Linked DNA regions of Pedosphaera parvula Ellin514. The protein of the gene in region 1 interacts with the protein of each later gene in a pairwise test. Links are inferred from orthologs where the notes say so. Each region holds a gene or a part of one and is shown in the gene's direction. Other genes may lie near its edges.

Region 1 (3,322 bases):
TGTTTCATAAGCAAGCCCACGTCGTCTCGGTCAAGGAAGCCCTTGGTTGGACGGCTGTTTGGGTCACTCTGGCGCTCCTTTTTGCCTTCTCGCTTATTTTCCTCAGGGGTAGGAAGGAGGCATTGGAGTTCTTTACCGGTTACTTCATCGAAGTCTCGTTGTCCATGGACAACGTCTTCGTCATTGCCCTGATTTTCGGTTACTTCAAAGTTGCTCCGCAGTTCCAGCACCGCGTTCTGTTCTGGGGCATTCTCGGGGCATTGATCATGCGTGGATTGATGATTTGGGCCGGAGTGGAGTTGATTACCCGTTTCGACTGGTTGCTCTATATCTTTGGCGCTTTCCTGGTCTTGACCGGCATCAAAATGCTCCTCTCCAAAGAGGAGAGTGTCCACCCCGAAAAAAGTTGGATTGTGCGTGGCGCCAAAAAACTCCTCCCGGTATCGTCTGACTTTGACGGCCAAAATTTTCTAACCCGGGTGAATGGAAGACGAATGCTGACGCCATTATTCCTGGTGCTGCTGATGGTGGAGACAACGGACCTGATTTTTGCTGTGGATTCCATCCCGGCCATATTCGGCGTCACGCGAAAACCGTTCATCGTATTCACCTCGAATGTGTTTGCGATTCTTGGACTGCGTTCCATGTATTTTGTGCTCGCCGGAGCAATCGGACTATTCCGATATCTGAAGGTCGGTCTGTCAGTGGTCCTGGTTTTTATCGGGGTTAAGATGCTGATTGACCCACACGATAAGCCGCCGCATTGGTATCAATTTGACATTCCCGACTCCACCTCACTTCTCATGGTGGTTACAATTATTATCATCTCGATCCTTTTTTCCATTATCGCCACGCGTCGGGAAAGAGAGCGGGTCAACGCAGCGCAGCGGAACAAGGATCACTCATGAAATTCCGCTGGTCTCTGTCACCTTCCCAACCACTTTTGATCAAGCAGCTGGCTTCAGTGCTCAAGGTCTCGCCCTTGCTGGCTCAGTGTCTGGTCAATCGTGGGATGAGCAATGCCGAAGCGCTGGCCACGTTTTTGCAGCCGCGGCTCAAGGAGTTGGCCGATCCGTTCCTGCTGCCCAACATGGCCGCGGCCGTCGAGCGCCTTTTCCAGGCACGCCAGCGAAAGGAATCGCTGGTCGTTTTTGGCGATTACGATGTAGATGGAGTCACATCGACAGCACTGCTTGCTGAATCTCTGCGTGCTCTGGGTTGGACGGTAAATTTCTATCTTCCCCATCGGATGGAAGAAGGCTATGGGCTCAGCCAGGAGGGCGTGGAGAATTGCCTTCGCAAGTTTCCCACAACCTTGCTGCTGGCGGTCGATTGTGGATCGACTGCGGTGACAACGATCGATTACCTGCGTCAAAAGGGAATTGATGTCCTGGTTTTGGACCATCATCAGGTTTCATCACCTGCACCGGCTGCGATTGCCTTGGTCAATCCTCAACTTGGACCGACAAGGGAGGAAGATGGCAAGTCCTCCTTTCGCGAGCTATGCTCCGTGGGGCTGGCATTCAAACTTGTGCACGCTCTGGTAAAGCGCGGCCGCGAGGTTGGCCTGGCAGAAGCTGAAAAGTATGATCTGCGTCCTTTGCTGGATCTGGTCGCATTGGGAACTATTGCCGATTTGGTGCCGCTTACGGGGGAAAATCGCATTTTAGTTTATATGGGACTGCAGCGGCTAAGCTCCACGGTGCGCCCGGGTCTGGTGGCACTGAAGAAAGTGGCGCAGGTGACGGCTTCGATGGGCGCGTACGAAGTCGGTTTTCAATTGGCGCCACGATTAAATGCTGCCGGCCGATTGGAGAATGCCGCGGAAGCCCTGGACCTTTTGATGGCCCCGGATATGCAGACTGCCGTGCCTATCGCGGAGAGTCTGGATCTGCGCAACCGCGAAAGGCAGAAAATCGAGAAGGGGATTGTTGAAGAAGTAATCGGCTCTGTCCGCGCGAAATTTAATCCTGAAAGAGACTACGTGATCGTGGAAGGCCAACTCCTTTGGCACGTCGGCGTGGTGGGCATTGTAGCTTCGCGAGTGCTGCAACAGTTTTACCGTCCCACCATCATTGTAGGTGGAGAAGGTGATGAATGGCGCGGCTCCGGACGAAGCATCGCCGGTTTCGACCTCGCGGCCGCTTTGCGCGACTGCGATGACCTCCTGGTGCGCCATGGTGGTCACGCCATGGCTGCCGGACTCACAATTGAGGCCGGAAAACTGGATTTATTGCGTGTGCGCATGAATGAGTTGGCCCAACGCCTTATAAAGCGGGAGGAGTTACAGCCTCTTTTGCGACTCGATGCGGAAGTGACGCTCAAAGAGATTAATTTTGACAGCCTGTTTGAATTGGACCTTCTGAAGCCGACCGGCCAGGGCAATCCTGTGGTGCAGTTCATGGTCAGAAATGTGACTCAGGCGCGTCCGCTGCAGCGCATGGGTGCGGAGAAACAACACGTAAAACTGTGGCTTACTGATGGCACCGCCACACATGAGGCGGTGTGGTGGGGAGCTGGTAAGGATACCGCTCTGCCGGTTGGCCGCTTTGATCTGGCCTTTGCACCGCAAATCAATGAATTTGCCGGACGACGAACAGTCCAGTTAAAGGTGCTCGATTGGAAGCCGATGATGTGAGTCCTTGACGCGAAGTATTGGACCACCATCGTTTTTACTATCCGCAATTCCGAGGCAGCGCTGAAAATCTTCAGTCTGCAGATTAGCGCTCAGGAGTTGACTTTACTTCTGCTGTTCCACAGGATTTTTCTTCAGACCAGAAATAATTGCTATGACACGAACCCTTCAAACGGCGGCTTTTTTATTCTTAACTTTATCCCAACTTCATGCCCAGGTCGGATCGCTTGATCCTGAAACGCTGCCTGCCACGATTCGCAGTGACACAAAAGTTCATTTCATCAGCATTGATGGTTCATTTAAAGCTGCAAATACCAATTGGCAACCAACGTTGCATATTTTAACAGGTGGAGATCATGCGACTGAGCCTGTTACCATCGGTGGTCACACGGGGGTCAAAGTCAACGGCATCAAATTCAACACCGCCGATGACTCGTACCAGCTTTGGGCCAGTCAGCACACCATTGATATATTGATGCAGGTGTATGGAGATGAAGCCTTGGTGGATGAGCATGGCAAGCCCCGTTATTTTAATTTCCTGACCGGCACCCTCCCTGAACCGATCGCGGTCGATGGGGGAACGGTGACGAAGGAACTCGTGAACAAGAAATGGAACTGGGTGCTGTTCCGGATTCCAAACGGATTGCGCCACATGGATGGCGGTCGCTTGGTGGGCACCATTCATCC
Region 2 (3,408 bases), on another replicon or contig:
GAAGTAAGGTTTGGCTCGCGGAATATTGGGACCTGAATCACGTCGATATTGAGGTTGGAAAAGAAAAACGAGCTGAAAAAGATCCGGGGATTAGGAATGCAACGCAAGTTATTGATTATAAGGTGGAAGTGAGCGATTGCAAAATTGTGAGGGTGGACCGCCTGTGAGGGATTTGGCGAGTTGTAAGAATGATGGCATGCTTAACACTGAATATGAGGGGTTCAGGATGTCCGATTGACATTTTTTGGCTTTTGCGCCAGTTTCCCCTCACTTGCAAGGGTGTAAAGGTCATTGAAGCAGCGTCCTTTGCGAAAAAATAAGAGTTAGATCCATGGGAAAAGCGTTAATAATTGCGGAAAAGCCGTCTGTAGCCAGCGACATCGCGAAGGCACTCGGCGGATTCACGAAGCACGATGATTACTTCGAGAGTGATCGCTATGTGTTGTCGTCTGCTGTGGGCCATTTGCTGACGATCTGCGTGCCGGAAGAGTTCGAGGTGAAGCGTGGCAAATGGACATTCCCGCAACTACCAGTGATCCCGCCGCATTTCGGTTTGCAGCCGATTGAAAAGAGCGAGCCGCGCCTGAAAGTTTTGACCAGGCTGATCAAACGCAAGGATGTCGATGTACTGATCAATGCCTGCGACGCAGGTCGCGAAGGGGAATTGATTTTTCGTTACATTGTTCAACACGCAAAATCGGACAAACCGATCAAGCGTCTCTGGTTGCAATCCATGACCCCGACGGCGATTCGGGAAGGGTTTGATGCGTTGCGCACCGGGGAATCGATGCAACCGTTGGCAGATGCCGCGGTATGCCGGTCGGAATCTGATTGGTTGGTAGGCATCAATGGCACGCGCGCGATGACGGCGTTCAACTCGAAGACCGGCGGGTTTCATCTGACCACAGTGGGCCGCGTACAAACGCCGACATTGGCGATTTTAGTTGAGCGCGAGGAGAAGATTAAAAAATTTGTTCCCAGAGATTACTGGGAAATTCATGGGACGTTCGGTGCGCAAGCCGGCGAATACATGGGGCGTTGGTTTGATGAGAAATTTTCGAGGAAAGATGGAGACGTTGACCATAAAGCAGAACGTGTTTGGGACCTGAAGCAGGCGGAGGCGGTTCGCACAAAATGCCTGGGGAAGCCGGGAATCGTCACCGAAGAAAGCAAGCCGACCACCCAGTTGTCGCCCTTGCTTTATGATTTGACCAGCTTGCAACGTGAAGCAAACGGGCGTTTTGGTTTTTCGGCGAAGAACACCTTAGGGTTGGCCCAGGCACTTTACGAAAAGCACAAAGTATTGACCTATCCGCGAACTGATTCCCGCGCCTTGCCGGAAGATTACATTGCCACCGTGAAGCAGACGTTGGGCGTGTTGGAGGGTATTACGGGTTACAGCACATTTGCGGATACGATTTTGAAGCAGGATTGGGTCAGGCCAAACAAGCGCATATTTAATAATGCGAAAGTGTCTGATCACTTTGCCATCATCCCAACGGCCCTTGCTCCCAAAAACTTGAGCGAGCCAGAGCAGAAACTTTACGATTTGGTCACGAAGCGGTTCCTGGCGGTGTTCTATCCCGCGGCAGAATTCCTGGTGACGACACGCATCACCCGTGTTGACGGTGAGCCGTTCAAGACCGAAGGCAAAGTGCTGGTGAATCCGGGCTGGATGGCAGTTTACGGCAAGGAAGTGCAGAGCGATGACACGCCGACTTTGGTGGCGGTGCAGCAAAATGAAAAAGTCGATACCAAAAACGTTGAGGTTATTGCCAACCAGACGAAGCCACCCGCACGGTTTTCGGAAGCCACACTGTTGAGCGCAATGGAAGGTGCGGGCAAGTTGGTGGAAGATGAAGAGTTGCGCGAGGCGATGAGCGAGAAGGGATTGGGCACGCCGGCGACGCGGGCTGCCATCATCGAGGGTTTGCTTTACGAGAAATACGTTCTGCGCAATGGACGTGAATTGCAACCAACAGCGAAGGCATTTTCTCTGATTACACTGTTGCGGGGATTGAATATTCCTGAATTATGCTCGCCTGAGCTTACCGGGAACTGGGAATTTAAATTGCGCGAAATGTCTCGCGGCCAATTGAGGCGCGAGGAGTTCATGCGCGAAATTGAGGACATGACCCGTGCCATCGTGAGCAAGGCGAAGCAACACGAGAGCGACACGGTTCCAGGGGATTTTGCAACGCTCAAGGTTCCTTGTCCAAAGTGTGGCGGTGAAATCAAGGAGAACTATAAAAAGTTCCAATGTCAGAGTTGTGATTTTGCCTTATGGAAAATTGTGGCTGGTCGGCAGCTTGAAATCGAGGAAGTGGAAGAGTTGATTTCGAAGAAAGTGGTTGGACCGTTGCAGGGGTTCCGCAGCAAGATGGGCAAGCCATTTGCGGCCGTCATTAAAATGACTCCCGAGTTCAAACCCGAATTCGATTTCGGCCAGGGGCAAACCAACCCGGATGGCACAGCGGTGGAAGTGGATTTCACGGGGCAGGAGCCGGTCGGGAAGTGTCCAAAGTGCGGCAATCGGATTTTCGAAACGCCCATGGCGTATGTTTGCGAGAAGGCGGTTGGCGGCAATCGCACGTGTGATTTTCGTTCCGGCAAGATTATTTTACAGCGCGAGATCGATCGCGCGCAAATGGTGAAATTGCTGACGAATGGCAGGACCGATTTGCTGCCCAAGTTTATTTCGAAGAAGGGCCGTCCATTCTCTGCGTTTCTGGTTATTGGCGAAGGTGGGAAGGTGGGTTTTGAATTTGCACCGCGGGAAAAAGCTGTCAGAGCCGCCAGGACAAAAGCGCCAGCTGAAGCGGCGACGACTGAAAAAACCTGATGATTTGTGAGCGATTCAACCTCTCCTGTGCCGGAAGGTGATCCGACGCCTGAGCCTGCCGAGGTTTCTGGAACAAATTCGGCGTCGGAGGAGAAATGGATCAAAACTTTTCTCCATCATCTTGCCGCCGATCGGGGAGCTTCCATTTATACTCAAAGGAACTATCGGCAAACGCTCGTTGAATTTTATGGTTGGCATCGCAAGGAGCGGGGAGTTGAGCCTGCCTGGGAGAATTTACATCGTGATGACTTTCGAGGTTACCTGCGATTTCTTGGCCGTGGGAACCTGAGTCGTGCGGCGATTCAATTGCGCTTTTGCGCCTTAAGAACTTTTTACAAGTTTTTGATCAGACACGGAGTTGTTTCCGCTTCGCCGATCAAAAACGTCTCGCTGCCCAAAATGGAGAAGCGACTGCCTAAATTTCTTACTGCGCAGCAGATGGTTGAACTTTTGGGAGCGCCGCTAAAACCGTTGGCGACGCCAAAGAAAAAAGGGCCCGGTCGTCCGATTTCTGCTACTGTGTGCTACCGCGACGTGGCCATTCTTGAGACAATTTATTCGTGCGG

Evidence for each region.
Region 2: the proteins of recJ (region 1) and CFLAV_RS19665 interact in binary tests that used the Escherichia coli proteins (3 or more experiments, as listed by UniProt). The link is inferred for Pedosphaera parvula Ellin514 from one-to-one orthologs.

What each region holds. Positions count from the first base shown.
Region 1 is NZ_ABOX02000038.1:20,815-24,136, reverse strand. Bases 272-3,271 are described here. They hold recJ (single-stranded-DNA-specific exonuclease RecJ), read left to right. Parts: upstream 272-904; coding sequence 905-2,638; downstream 2,639-3,271. Other genes in these bases: CFLAV_RS22965 (hypothetical protein), read left to right, coding at 2,790-3,271; CFLAV_RS22975 (TerC family protein), read left to right, coding at 272-908. Outside these bases: more of CFLAV_RS22975, read left to right, coding at 1-271; more of CFLAV_RS22965, read left to right, coding at 3,272-3,322. UniProt on the Escherichia coli protein: Single-stranded-DNA-specific exonuclease.
Region 2 is NZ_ABOX02000028.1:41,189-44,596, forward strand. The notes cover bases 1-3,086. They hold CFLAV_RS19665 (DNA topoisomerase III), read left to right. Parts: upstream 1-331; coding sequence 332-2,842; downstream 2,843-3,086. Other genes in these bases: CFLAV_RS19670 (tyrosine recombinase XerC), read left to right, coding at 2,849-3,086. Outside these bases: more of CFLAV_RS19670, read left to right, coding at 3,087-3,408.